DNA from 3 places in the Arthrobacter sp. SLBN-122 genome. Region 2 is predicted to be linked to each of the others. Evidence: riboswitches for the same ligand, from Rfam matches in the RefSeq annotation. Region 2 holds a riboswitch; each other region holds the start of a gene.

Region 1 (4,744 bases), 1.9 Mb from region 2:
TTCAGCGGCCCTGGTAATGCGTTATCTCGCCTTGGTTTCACTTCCTTCAGAGCAGCAGACGACGAAGCCCACACTTTAGGTTCCAGCGGGCTCATAGCCACACCGGCGAAATCTGTGGCACCTGCGGGGGTGGCGTGCCATACTCGGCGCGTGACGCCGTCGTATTCCTTTAATGCCGAACTGTGGCTGTACCCGGGCGAAGCCGGCTGGCACTTCGTGACCCTGCCGGCAGAGGTGGCGGATGACGTCCGCGCTCTAACGGCAGGGGCAAGCAAGGCGTTCGGCTCCGTCAAAGTCCAGGCCAAGGTGGACGGCCATGCGTGGCAGACGTCGCTGTTCCGCGACAGCAAAAGCGCGTCGTACCTGCTGCCCGTCAAGAAGGAAGTCAGGGACAAGGCGCACCTCAAGGACGGTGACAGCGTGCAGGTCCAGCTGGAAGTCCGGACGGACCATTCCCCGCCCGGCTAGATCTGTTTCAGGGCCTGTTCCAGGTCGCCGATCAGGTCGTCAACATCCTCAAGGCCCACGGAAAGCCGGACCACACCGTCAGTGAGGCCAATGGCGGCACGTCCCTCCGGCCCCATGGCGCGGTGGGTGGTGGTGGCGGGGTGCGTGATCAGGGACTTGGAATCGCCGAGGTTGTTGGAGATGTCGATGATCCGCAGCCCGTCCAGCAGGGCGAAGGCCGCTTCCTTGCCGGAGCGTCCGCCGGTGGAGGCGAGCTCAAGGGTGAGGACGGTACCGCCGGCGCTCATCTGCCTTGCGGCCAGCTCATACTGAGGGTGGGATTTGAGCAGCGGATACTTCACCCAGCTCACGGCGGGCTGTTCCTCCAGCCACTCCGCGAGCCGCAGGGCGGTGGCAGAGGAATGGCTTACCCGCAGGCTCATGGTCTCCAGGCCCTTGGTGAGGACCCAGGCGTTGAACGCAGAGAGTGCCGGCCCGGTGTGGCGCATCAGCTGCTTCACCGGGCCGTCGATGAACTCCTTGGTGCCCAGGATGGCGCCGCCCATCACCCTGCCCTGGCCGTCGATGTGCTTGGTTCCCGAGTAGACGATCACGTCCGCGCCCAGGTCGCCGCAGCGCTGCAGCAGGGGAGTGGCAAAGACGTTGTCCGCCACCACGGTGGCCCCGGCGGCGTGCGCAAGCTCGCTGACCGCGGCGATGTCCACGATCTCCTGCATGGGGTTGGACGGGGATTCGAAGAAGACGGCGGTAGTGGGCTGGGAGAGGGCCTCGCGCCACTGGTCCAGGTCCGGACCATCCACGAAGACGGTCTCCACGCCCCACCGCGGGAGGATCTCGTTCAGGATCACAAAGCAGGACCCGAAGAGCGAACGGGCGGCCACCACCCGGTCCCCGGCAGCCAGCAGGGCACCCAGGGCGGTGAACACTGCGGACATGCCCGACGCCGTCGCAAAGCACGCTTCGGTCCCTTCCAGCAGCCTGAGCCGCTCCTGGAAAGTAGCCACGGACGGGTTGCCGTAGCGGGAGTAGACAAAGCGCTCGTCTTCGCCGGTGAAGGCCCGTTCAGCTGCTGCAGCGGATTCGTAGACGAAGCCGGAGTTCAGGAAGATGGCCTCGGACGTTTCCTGGAAGTTGGTGCGGTCCAGCCCGCCGCGGACAGCCTGGGTGTCAGGGCTCCATCCCGGGGCGTCTTGATTGAAGCTCACTTAGTTCTTTCCGAGGTTGGTGGGCAGGCCGCGGTTCTTCCAGCCGTTGACGGTGCGCTCACCGTAGCGGTCCGGCTCGCCTTCAAAGCCCTCCAGCACGTTGTAGGAGGTGAAGCCGGCCTGCGTGGCGGCGGTGGCAGCGGCAACCGAACGGGCGCCGGACCGGCACAGGAACACCAGTTCAGCGGAGGGGTCCTCCGGCGCCTGCTCCTTGAGGTCCTTCACGAAGTCCGGGTTGGGGATGCCGCCGGGGAAGGTCCACTGGATGAAGAGGGGATCGTTGTCCGTGGCCTTGGTGTCCGGGATGCCGATGTGGGCCCATTCGCCCTCGGTGCGGACGTCCACCAGGATGGCTCCCTGCTCCAGCTTTGCCCATGCTTCCTGGGGCGTGAGATCTCCCGCGTAGCTCATGCGTGGCCCTCGCCGTCGAACTCGCCCTCAAATTCTGCGTCCAGCTGATCCACTGCGGTGGCCACCGCTGCGTCGGCGGAGGCGATGGCTGCCGGAAGGACCACTGCCTGCGCCACGATGACACTGCTGCCGTTGAAGGTGGCTGCCGGGCTGCCGTGCAGGACGTAACCGTCAGCCAGCGCAGCCGAGATCCGTTCGCAGAATGAGCGGTCGTCCGGCCCTGTGATCAGGCGGTAGGACAATTTTTCGTCAGGGGCGGGTGCGTCGGACACGACGGATCTCCTTCTTTCACGCTTGCAGCTCGAATCGGTCGATATGCCGAGTATTCACCTGAGGCACCCCGCCGCGAAAGGGAGGGTTGCCGACCGGCCAGTCAGGGCTTCACACCGGTACTCATTACTCCCCAAAAACGTAACACCTGCCGCGCCGGGCCGCACGGCCGCCGTCGTCATGTTCCGTAATTGAGCTGCGGCGAGGGAAGTTGCAGCGCCCGGGGACGGTCCGACGCCGGACATCACCGCAGGTGGGCGGCCTGCCGCGCGCTGTCAGCAGCCGCCGGGCCGATAAAGTTCTTACCGGGGCGCCGCCGGCGTCATCAGGGCAATGAGTACCGGGGGACTTCTCACCATGCGTGCAGTCACATCGCACCACCACGCCGCAACCCGCCGGAACCATCGGCACCCGATCTGCGCGTTTCTGGCTGCGGCCCTCATTGGGCTCATGGTCCTGCTGGCCGCTGCTCCGTCGCATGCGGCGGAGGCTGCTCCGGAGAAGGGAAAGCCCTGGCTTGGTGCCGTGCTCGAATGGGGCGAGGACACCGCCGCAGGCTTCAGCGGCAGGCTGGGCGCCCGCCCGGCCGTCTTCGGCCATGACATCACCATTCCGTACCGCGATTCGGAACGGAATGACATCGATGGCTTCCTTCAGCAGGCCGGAGCCGAAGGCACCCACGCCCTGCTCACGGTAAAGCCATCGGTGCCGCTGGACCAGCTCGGCGCTCCGGAGGCGGAAGCGTTCGCCAAGCAGGTGCGCGGCCTCGCCGCCGGCTTCAAGGGGCAGCTGCTGATCCGGTTTGCCCCGGACATGAACTCAAGCTGGGTGTCCTGGGGCCAGCAACCTGCCGCCTACCGTGAGGCCTTCCAGGCGGTTGCGGCAGCGTTCAGGCAGTACGACGGCGGCCCGGCCGCCATGGTGTGGGCGCCCTACCTGGGCAAGGACTACCCCTTCGACCGCAACCGCGATGCGCCGCAGCCGGGAAGTGAAGGCTTTTCCCTCCTGGACACGAACAGTGACGGGGCCTGGGACGGAAGCGACAGCGCCTACGCGCCGTACTACCCGGGCGATGACGCCGTGGACTGGGTGGGGCTGGCTGCTTATCACGATGACACCGCCGGAGGTGCCGCCGCCAACACCCTGCCCCGGGCCGGCGAACTCCAGGAGATGCTGACGGATTCCGGCAACGAAAACTTCTACGGCACCTACTCGGAGGGGCACAGGAAGCCCTTCCTGCTCCAGACCGCGGCTTTCTACAGCCCGGCCTCGGGCGGGCCGTCCGAGGCGGAGATCAAAGCCGGTTGGTGGGACCAGGTGGTAACAACTGCCACCTCCTCCGGTTTTGCCGGGACTGCCGCCGTGGTCTGGGACGAGCGCACCAGCACCAGGGATACCGGCGTGGCAAGCATCAGTTGGCTGCTCACCGGCCAGCCGGAGATCGCCAAAGCGGCCCTGGAGAGACTGAAGGCAGCACCAATCGCCACCGGTCCCGTCTCCGACGTGGCCTCAGGAAGCACGTACGTCAGGGCCAACACACTCCCGGGGGCCGCCGCCTGGTCTGTCGCTGCCGCCATGGTGATCCTCCTGGCGGCCCTGTGGCAGGTTCCCCGCCGGATCAACGCTGCCACGGCCTGGAGCTACCGGGATCCCTCCACCCGGGATTCGCGCGTGGATCTGCTGCGCGGAGTGGCCATCGTCTTCGTGGTGGTGAACCACCTGGGCATGGCCTCGCTGTTCCAGCTGGTCACCCAGGAGGCCGTGGGCTTTGTGTCCGGCGCCGAACTGTTTGTCCTGTTCTCCGGCCTGGTGGTGGGCATGGTGTACGGGCCCAGGGCCAAGGAGGACTTCGGACGGGTAGTGGACCTCACCACGCGCCGCGCCGGCAAGCTCTACCTGACGGCACTGGCTGTTCTGATCGGCGTCTTCCTCCTGTCCCTGCTCCCGTTCTTCCATACCGAGGCCCTGACCACATTCGTTGACCAGGGAACCGGTGGAGCCGGGCATACCGGATCCGGCCGGACCTACGACCTGTACGCCGGCATGTCATCGCTGTTCCAGTTCCCCGTCCCGCCCCAAGTGCTCCCGGCCATCGTGCTGCTGCAGTTCGGGCCCTGGCAGTTCAATGTCATGGGGCTCTATGTGGTGCTTTTGCTGGCCAGCCCGCTGATCCTCGCGGCGCTGAACCGCGGCAAGGCCATTTGGGTGCTGGTTGCGACGCTCGGCGTATATGCGGCGGGGGCTGTGACAAGGTTGCGGATCCTGCCCTCGCAGTTCGAGGACTCCTTCCCGCTGCTGGTGTGGCAGGTGCTGTTCGTGCTCGGGCTGGTTGCGGGTTACCACCGGCGCCGCATCACGGCGTGGCTGTCCACGCACGCCGTGATAGTGGT
Region 2 (4,744 bases):
CAAACCAGCTCTTGATGCCCAACTGGTCTGCCAGCCGGGCCTCCGCCACCGTGCTGTCCCGCAGGGTGACGAGCGGGAAACGGGAGCCCCAGGGGGATCCGTCCGGGGCGGGCGACGACGGACCGGTGGACCCGTAGCAGCCGCCCACGATGTTGATGGACACCACGAAGAACCTGTCCGTGTCCACGGGCGCGCCGGGACCGGCCAGCTGTTCCCACCAGCCTTCTTCGTCCGTGTCGCCACGGGTCACGTGGGTGCTTCCGGTCAGGGCATGCTCGATCAGGACGGCATTGCTGCCGTCCGCGTTAAGCGTGCCCCAGGTTTCGTAGGCCAGCGTGACGTCCGGGAGGTAGCCGCCGGCTTCAAGTTCCAGTCCCCCGATGGAGGCGTAGCGGACGATTCCGTGTTCGGGAATGGTGGTTCGGGCGACGGTAACCGTCATGGCAAGACCTCTTCTACGCGCTTGCCCGCCGTCATTTGACCGGCAGGCCAGGTCCTCACCCGGGGCACCCCACCGCGGATGGAGGGTTGCCGGCCAGCAAGCCGGGGCTGTCACTGGCACTCATGACCTGGTTCGAGTGTACGAAACACCCCCCGTTCCAAGCCAAGAGTGTGACTGGTTGTGACTTTCCCGGCTTGCCGGCGGCACTCACTGCAGCCCCGGCTGTTGTCTTAGGCCGGGGCGCCCTTGGCTGCGCGGAAGCCCGCTTCCAGGTCGGCCAGGATGTCATCGATGTGTTCCAGGCCTACGGACAGCCGGACCAGTCCCGGGGTCACCCCTGCCACTGCCTGCTGCTCCGGCGAGAGCTGGCTGTGGGTGGTCGACGCCGGGTGGATGACCAGGGAGCGGACGTCGCCGATGTTCGCAACGTGGGAGTGCAGTTCAAGGGCGTCGACGAAGCGCTTGCCCGCCTCCGCCCCGCCGGCCAGGTTGAAAGCCACGACGGCGCCCGTCCCCTTGGGCCCGTACTTGCGGCCACGTTCGTACCAGGGGCTGGAGGGCAGCCCCGCGTAGGCGACGGATTCGACGTCGTCCCTTCCTTCCAGCCAGCGCGCCACTTCCGTGGCGTTGGCGACATGGCGCTCCACCCGCAGGCTCAGCGTCTCCAGGCCCTGGGAGATCAGGAAGGCGTTGAACGGGGACACGGCCGAGCCCAGATCGCGCAGCAGCTGGACGCGGGCCTTGAGGATGTAGGACAGGTTGGCTCCCAGCGCACCATCGGCGCCGAGGTCGCGTGCGTAGACCAGGCCGTTGTAGGTGGGGTCAGGGGTGTTGAAGCCTGGGAACCGTTCAGGATCCTTGCTGAAGTCGAATTTTCCGGAATCGACAATGACGCCGGCAATCGCCGTGCCGTGGCCGCCAAGGTATTTAGTGGCGGAATGGATCACGATGTCGGCGCCCCACTCGAGCGGACGGATCAGGTACGGGGTGGACAGGGTGTTGTCCACGATCAGCGGCACGCCTGCCTGGTGGGCCACCCCGGAGATGCCTTCGATATCCAGGACGTCCTGGCGGGGATTGGACACCACTTCGCCAAAGAAGAGCTTGGTGTTGGGCTGGACGGCGGCGCGCCACTGGTCCAGGTTGTCGGGATCGTCCACGAACGTGACCGAGATGCCGAACTTCTTCAGGGTGTGGGCGAACAGGTTGTACGTCCCGCCGTAAAGGCTGGGGCTGGCCACAATGTGGTCCCCGGCCTCCGCGATGTTCAGGACCGCGAAGGTTTCCGCTGCCTGCCCGGAACTCAGCAGCAAAGCGGCCAGGCCTCCCTCAAGGCTGGCGATCCGCTGTTCGACGGCGTCCTGGGTGGGGTTGCCGATCCGGGTGTAGATGGGTGCAAGTTCAGCCAGGGCAAAGCGGTTGGCTGCGCTTTCGGCACTGGGGAACACGAAGGACGTGGTCTGGTAAATCGGCAGCGCACGGGCTCCCGTGGCACTGTCCACTTCCTGGCCTGCATGGATCTGGCGGGTTTCGAAGGACCATCCGTTGGACATCCAAATCTCCTTTGACATGGGCCCGGCATGCGTGGAGCAGTACGGGCCGCGCTTGCTTCCGGCTGGTGCCGGACAGCCAGGTCCTCACCCGGGGCACCCCACCGCGGATGGAGGGTTGCCGGCCAGCGAACCGGGGCTTGGCGCTGGCGCTCATGACCTGCGCCCAGTCTAGGAACCGGGCGGCCACCGTGGACAGCATTGTGACGAACAAGGTCATCCGGTATGCCCCCGTACTGACGGCGGATTGGCGCGCGGCACCCAGCCCGGGGACGCCGCCGTCGTCCGGATTGCCCCCCATTCCCGGCACTTTCCACGGCCCGCGTTTCCAGTAAGGGTACCCTTAGCTGAGAGCCCGATCACAAAGTGCCAAGATGTTGCCATGCGCATGGATCACGTCTCTTACGCCTGTGAAACCGATGGCCTCGCGGCCACTACCGAACGTATTTCATCTGCCCTCGGCGTTGAGGCAGTGAAGGGCGGGGTCCACCCCCGGTTCGGAACCCGGAATATGATCATCCCGCTCGCCGGGCACAAGTACCTGGAAGTCGTGGAGGTCCTGGACCACCCGGCATCGGACAAGGCACCGTTCGGTCAGGCAGTCCGTGCCCGTTCCGCAGCCGGCGGCGGCTGGATGGGCTGGTGCGTCGAAGTGGACGACCTCGCCCCCTTTGAGGAACGCCTTGGCCGTGCTGCCGTGAACGGCAACCGCAAGTTCCCGGACGGCCGGGAGCTGGTCTGGAAGCAGATTGGCATCCTTGGCCTTATCGCCGACCCCCAGGTTCCGTACATGCTCAAGTGGGAAGGTGACCCGTCACTGCACCCGTCCAACGCCTACGCCAGCAACATCAAGATGAGCTGCCTGACCATCGCCGGTTCCGCCTCCCGCGTGACCGAGTGGCTGGGTGAGCCGGTGGAGAAGCCGCTTGAGGACGTTGCGGTTGAGTGGGTGGCCCCGCACGGAACGCCGGGAATCCTGTCGGTCACGTTCGAAACCGCCAACGGAGCAGTCACCATCTAAACGCTTCATCCCTCTTTCCCGGCACTCGCGGGATTTGGGTTTTCCGGGCCACTGTCCGGACCTGCTTCGGCCGCCATCAGGTGGTGACAACGGCGTCACTACCCGATGGCGGCCGAATTCATTTAACGTGGCTGCCAGGCGCGAACGGGATTCCTGCGGACCTTTGATTGTCAGTGCCTCGATGGATGATGTTCGTATGGAAATCAGCAGCGGTGGCGGGGTGGTCTTGGAGGGGGTTCATGCCTCTGTGGCCGCCCTGGATGCGCTGGCTGCTGAGGATACGTTCCTGGCTGCCGGTGTTGGTGTTGGGGCTGATGTTGATGTCTTGCAGCGGCGGTATGAGCTCCGGCTGACCCGGCTGGAGGTGGTGAAGCGGCTGGAGGCGCAGCTCGCCGCGGTCAAGGCCGTTGATGTTGCCGAGGCCGTTGAGATCCAGCACGCAATGCTTGCCCCCGACGCGCCCGTGCGTGAACGCACCTACGCGGAGATGTCAGCGGTGGAGGAGATCGCGGGTGTCCTGACCATCAGCTCCGGCGCTGCCGGGGCATTCGTGGAGCAGTCCCGCCGTGTCTGTGCCCTGCCGCCGGTGATGGACGCTTTGGCCGCCGGGGCCCTGTCCTGGCAGCACGCCAGGATTGTTGCCGACGAAACCGAAGGCCTCACCCCGGACGGCGCCGCCGCGTTAGTAGCCCACTTCTTCGACCCCGCTGCCCCCAAGCCGGCCCGCGGCGCCGCACCCGGCAAGCTGGTTCCGTCCCGGTTCCGGACGAAGATCCGCGCCTGGCGGGAGCGCCACCACCCCGAAAGCCTGCAGAAGCGCCACGCGAAGGGCGTCGCGGACCGGCGGATGGAATACAGCCCGGACCGCGACGGCATGGCCTGGATCTCGCTCCGCCTCCCCGGGCACACCGCCTGCGCCATCTGGAACCGCACCACCGCCACCGCCCGCGGCCTCCAAGGCCCCAACGAACCCCGCACCCTCACCCAACTCCGCCCCGACATCGCAGCATCCCTGCTCCTCGGGACAGGCCTGCTTCCCGGTCCAGAAAACACCGCCACCGCTGACACCGCCACCTTCTCCGGAAGCGGGCCGGGTACAGACAGCAGTTCCCCCACGGCAGGCACCACCGGGATAGCCCAGGTCCCCACTCCGCGGGCCGACGTCCTGGTCATGGTCCCGGTGTTCTCCCTCCTCGGCAGCACCGACGAACCCGCAGAACTGGACGGCCTGGGCCCCATCCCGGCCTCCCTGGCACGCAAGCTCGTCGCGGACGGGGCGGACTCGTTCTACCGGGTCCTGGTCGACCCTCGCGACGGGGCCCCCTTGGAGATCGGCCGCACCCGCTACCGACTCACGGAAACCGTCAAACAGTGGATCCGGATGCGGGACGGAAAATGCACCTTCCCCGGCTGCAACAACCGCACCCCGGACAACGACACCGACCACCTCACCGCCTGGGACCACGGCGGCACCACCGGCACCAGCAACCTGGCACAACTCTGCCCAAAACATCACCGGCTCAAGCACAACAGCCAGTGGAAACCGGATGCGGCGACCCCTCGTGAGCCACCGGGCTGGACCTCACCCACCGGCCGCCACTACAACCCTGAACACGACGACACCGAACCACCCCACTGGCCACCAGGGATATTGTCGCCGAATGAATCGACGGTTGCACCCGCCGCACCACCGGCGACGGGTACACCAGCGGCGCCAGCGTGGGCAGGGTG
Region 3 (4,744 bases), 3.2 Mb from region 2:
CATCGAATGGCCACGGCGGGTGCCATCCTGGGACTCGCGGTGGAGGGCGTCCAGGTGGAGGACATCGGCACCACCGCCAAGACCATGCCGGACTTCCCACAGCTGTGGGCCGGCATGCTGGCCCAGGAAGCGGGGTCCGCAGCCGGACCGGAAGGGCGCGTCAGTGGCGCGTAGCACTGGTTCCTGGGACGAATCGGACGTCCGCATCCGTCCCAGCAAGAAGGGTTCCCGGCCACGCACCAAGGACCGCCCCAGCCATGACGACGCCGTGACCGGACGCATCATCACGGTGGACCGGGGCCGGTACACCGCAGTGGTGGACGAGGACTCGGAGAACGAGCGCGTTGTCATTGCCGCGCGCGCCCGGGAACTGCGCCGCTCGCCAGTGGTTGCCGGCGATTTCGTGTCACTGGTGGGGGACGTGTCCGGAGCACCGGACACGCTGGCCCGGCTGGTGAAGATCCAGGACCGCCACACCCTCCTGCGCCGCAGCGCCGACGACACCGACCCCATTGAACGGGCGGTGGTGGCCAACGCGGACCAACTGGTGATCGTGGTGGCCGCGGCCAACCCGGAGCCCCGCACGGGATTCATAGACCGCGCACTGGTGGCCGCCTACGACGCAGGGATCGAGCCCATCCTGCTGGTCACCAAGGCCGACGTCAAAGACCCTGCGGAACTCCTTTCCAACTACACCCATCTGGACTTCCCGGTCATCATCAGCCGGACGGCCGATGCGCAGGCATCGGGCATCGACGCCCGGTCCGATGACGGCCTCTCGGCGCGGCTGGACAGCGCGGCGGTGGCTGCCCTCCGTGACCACCTGGACGGCAAGGTCACCGTGATGCTCGGGCACTCAGGAGTCGGAAAGTCCACCATGGTGAACGCGCTGACCGGCGCGGAGCGGGCCACCGGCGGAGTGAACGCCGTGACCGGACGCGGCCGCCACACGTCGTCGTCTGCCCTTGCCTTGCGGCTGGCGGATGCGCCGCCCGGCAGCTGGATCATCGACACCCCCGGCATCCGCTCCTTCGGCCTGGCGCACGTGGACCCGGACCGGATCCTGCGTTCCTTCCCGGACCTCTCCCCCGGCATCGAAAACTGCGAACGCGGCTGCAAGCACACGGCAGCCGCGGTGGACTGCGGCCTTGACGACTGGGTGGCGGGCGGACACGCAGGCCCCACCGGGGCTGCCCGGCTGGCGTCCCTGCGGCGGCTGCTGGGTGCGGATCCACGGATGGAAGCACAGGAAACCAAGGAGCTCGGCAGCGTCAACTGACGCGTTCTCCCGGCAGAACCGTTTGCAGACGGTAGTTTGGAACCATGATCCAACCCGCTTCGAGCTACAACGATGACCTGCGCCTGGCCCATGTCCTGGCCGACTCCGTGGATGACCAGACGATGAGCCGCTTCAAGGCCCTGGACCTCCACGTTGAGACCAAGCCGGACCTGACGCCGGTCACCGACGCGGACAAGGCCGCCGAGGAAGCCATCCGCGGCCAGCTCTCCCGTTCCCGCCCCCGCGACGCCGTCCTGGGCGAGGAGTTCGGGAGCACCGGCCACGGTTCGCGGCGCTGGATCATCGATCCCATTGACGGGACCAAGAACTTTGTCCGCGGCGTTCCGGTGTGGGCCACGCTGATCGCCCTCGTGGATGAGGGCGAGCCGGTGGTGGGTGTAGTCAGTGCCCCGGCCCTTGGTAAGCGCTGGTGGGCGGCGAAAGGCATGGGCGCGTACATGGGCAGATCCCTTGCCGCCGCCACCCGGCTCCGCGTCTCCGACGTGTCAAAGCTTTCCGACGCCTCTCTCTCGTACTCCAGCCTGGGCGGCTGGAAGGAACGCGGAAACCTTGACGAATTCCTTGGCCTGACCGAGGATGTCTGGCGGACCCGGGCCTACGGCGATTTTTGGTCGTACTGCATGGTGGCCGAAGGCTCGGTGGACATCGCCTGCGAACCGGAGCTGAACCTCTATGACATGGCCGCCCTGGTGCCGATCGTGGTAGAGGCCGGCGGCCGGTTCACGTCCCTGGAAGGCGAGGACGGCCCGTTCGGCGGAAACGCCCTGGCCACGAACTCAATCCTGCACTCGGAGGTCCTGCACCGCCTGAACCCGTACCTGGACGATCTGCTGTAACTGACGCCCTTTCCGCAAAAAAGCGAATAATGCGACGCCGGACACCTTCTTGGGGAGGTGCCCGGCGTCGTTTTTCGGCTGCACGTAACAAATGCCTTAACAATTGCCGCGGCTTCAATCCTGGCCGCCCCATGTCCTACGCTTTTAGGCAGGTCACGAGTGCCAGCGCAAAACCCCGGTTTGCTGGCCGGCAACCCTCCATTCGCGGTGGGGTGCCCCGGGTGACGACCAGGCCGGTCCGGAGCGGATGCGGCAAGCGCGGATTCCCCCAATGGCGGAGTCCTGTCATCAAGTGAGGTCTCTGTGACAACTGCCACCGTCTCCCCCCAGCCCGTCATTGCCGAAGCCAACGTCCCCGACGGACGCCACGCCGCAGCCGGCCGGCCGCTCGCTGCCGTCACCGGCGCCGAAATCCAGGCGCCCCTGATTTCAGGCGGACACGTCCGGTACGCCAACCTCGATTACGGCGCCTCAGCCCCGGCGTTGTCCGTGGTGTCGGCCTACCTGAACGAGATCCTCCCCTACTACGCGAGCGTCCACCGCGGGGCAGGATACGCATCCCAGATCAGCACCTCCGTGTATGAGAACGCCCGCAGCATCGTCAGGGATTTCGTCGGCGGCCGGGCGGACGATTCGGTCATTTTCACGCGCAACACCACAGATTCGCTGAACCTGCTGGCCGGTTGCCTGCCGGTAACCAATGGCCGGCACGACGGCGAAGTGCTCTACCTGGACATCGAACACCACGCGAACCTCCTGCCGTGGCAGGGCGTCCCGCACCGCAGCATCATCGCCGCCGACACCATCACCGGCACCCTGGAGGCCCTTCGGGCCGAACTTGCACAGGGCGGCGTCAGCCTGCTCGCGGTCACCGGCGCCTCCAACGTCACCGGCGAAATCCTGCCCATCCGGGCCCTGGCCGCGCTGGCCCATGACCACGGCGCACGGATCGTGGTGGACGCCGCCCAGCTCGCTCCCCACCGCCGCGTGGACATCAGCGCGGACGATGTCGACTACCTCGCCTTCTCCGGCCACAAGCTGTACGCGCCCTTCGGCGCCGGCGTCCTGGTGGGACGCCCGGACTGGCTGGACGCCGGCGTCCCGCACCTCGCGGGCGGCGGCGCGGTCAAGGAAGCCAGGCTCGACGGCGTCAGCTGGGCCACCGGGCCGGCGCGCCATGAGGGGGGCTCACCCAACGTCCTGGGAGCCGCCACACTGGCCCGCGCCACCCAGGTGATTGCAGGCTTGGACCAGGAACGCTGGCATGCCCACGAGTCCGCCATCCGTTCCTTCCTGGTGGAGGGCCTGCTGGGGATCGACGGTGTCACCGTCCACCAGATCTTCAAGGACACCAACCCCGAAACGGACACCATCGGCGTGGTCAACTTCTCCGTTGAGGGCTACGACGCCGGACTGGTGGCGGCCTACCTCTCGGCAGAGCATGGGGTGGGACTGCGGGACGGCCGATTCTGCGCCCATCCCCTGCTCAAGCGCCTGGGCCTGCCGTCCGGTTCCCTCCGCGCCAGCTTCGGTGTCGGTTCACGCCTGGAGGACGCCGAACGCCTGCTCGCCGGCATCCGCGCCCTGCGGAGCAACGGTCTGGGCTGGGATTACGTGGTGGACGCCGGCCGCTGGGTGCCCGCCAATGACACCCGCACCTACCCGCACTGGGCACCCAACACCCCGGGCACCGCCGGCGCCGCGCCCTGCATCGACGACTGACACCCCACCCAACCCCTGCCGCCTAGGCGATCGATCCGGCGGCCGGGAGGATGCGGTAAATTCGAAAGGTACCGCAGGATGCCAGGTGAAGGAGGCCACGCGTGGTTCGGGGTGGCCCCAAGCTTGATCACGGGCGGCGCAGGGAACTGGGGCAGAGCTTCCAGGACGGCGGCAGGCACTACCAGCGCGTCCGGCCCGGCTACCCGGAAGTGGTGGCCCGGTGGTTGGTGCCCGCCGATGCCCACGATGCCCTCGACGTAGGCGCCGGAACCGGAAAGTTCACTGCTTTGCTGCTGGACATGGGACTTCACGTCACGGCCGTGGACCCCTCCGCGGACATGCTCGCCCAGCTCACGGAACACTACCGGGCCGCCACGGCCGTGCCGGGGACTGCCGAGGCGACAGGCCTGCCCGACGCCCACTTCGACGTCGTCACCGTTGCCCAGGCGTGGCACTGGTGTGACGCCCTCGCGGCAAGCACCGAGCTGGCCCGCGTCCTGCGGCCGCACGGGACCCTGGCCCTGGTCTGGAACCAGCTGGACACCTCTGTTCCCTGGGTGCACCGGCTCTCCCGGATCATGCACGCAGGCGACGTCTACCGGCCGGGCCACAAACCCGTCGTCGGGCCCGAATTCCAGGGCCTCGAAGGGCACGTCACCCACTGGCAGGACACGATGACCACCACGGACCTCATGGAACTGACCAAGTCCCGCAGCTACTACCTCCGGGCCGGCGAGGCAACGCGCGCCAAGGTCCTGGCCAACCTGGACTGGTACCTGCACAAACACCTCGGCTACACCCCTGACCAGGAAATCGAGCTCCCCTACCTCGCTCTGGCCTGGCGGGCGGCCAAGGCATGACCTCGCATCCCATGCGGCGCACGCCG

What was found. Region 2 has a riboswitch for S-adenosylmethionine ahead of FBY36_RS15805 (bifunctional o-acetylhomoserine/o-acetylserine sulfhydrylase). Riboswitches for the same ligand answer to the same signal wherever they lie in the genome.
Region 1: another riboswitch for S-adenosylmethionine. It lies ahead of FBY36_RS07290 (DUF1737 domain-containing protein); the one in region 2 lies ahead of FBY36_RS15805 (bifunctional o-acetylhomoserine/o-acetylserine sulfhydrylase).
Region 3: another riboswitch for S-adenosylmethionine. It lies ahead of FBY36_RS01075 (aminotransferase class V-fold PLP-dependent enzyme); the one in region 2 lies ahead of FBY36_RS15805 (bifunctional o-acetylhomoserine/o-acetylserine sulfhydrylase).

Annotation. Positions count from the first base shown of each region.
Region 1 is NZ_VFMS01000001.1:1,545,397-1,550,140, reverse strand. It holds gene FBY36_RS07310 (hypothetical protein) at 1-79, shown strand, start outside; gene FBY36_RS07305 (DUF1905 domain-containing protein) at 151-468, shown strand; gene FBY36_RS07300 (O-succinylhomoserine sulfhydrylase) at 465-1,673, opposite strand; gene FBY36_RS07295 (rhodanese-like domain-containing protein) at 1,674-2,084, opposite strand; gene FBY36_RS07290 (DUF1737 domain-containing protein) at 2,081-2,356, opposite strand; SAM riboswitch class IV at 2,370-2,485, opposite strand; gene opgC (OpgC domain-containing protein) at 2,712-4,744, shown strand, end outside.
Region 2 is NZ_VFMS01000001.1:3,441,409-3,446,152, reverse strand. It holds gene metX (homoserine O-acetyltransferase MetX) at 1-442, opposite strand, end outside; SAM riboswitch class IV at 455-570, opposite strand; gene FBY36_RS15805 (bifunctional o-acetylhomoserine/o-acetylserine sulfhydrylase) at 673-1,995, opposite strand; SAM riboswitch class IV at 2,039-2,153, opposite strand; gene FBY36_RS15800 (VOC family protein) at 2,375-3,013, shown strand; gene FBY36_RS15795 (HNH endonuclease signature motif containing protein) at 3,210-4,744, shown strand, end outside.
Region 3 is NZ_VFMS01000001.1:228,279-233,022, forward strand. It holds gene aroA (3-phosphoshikimate 1-carboxyvinyltransferase) at 1-174, shown strand, start outside; gene rsgA (ribosome small subunit-dependent GTPase A) at 164-1,279, shown strand; gene hisN (histidinol-phosphatase) at 1,324-2,136, shown strand; SAM riboswitch class IV at 2,288-2,401, shown strand; gene FBY36_RS01075 (aminotransferase class V-fold PLP-dependent enzyme) at 2,440-3,858, shown strand; gene FBY36_RS01080 (class I SAM-dependent methyltransferase) at 3,960-4,718, shown strand.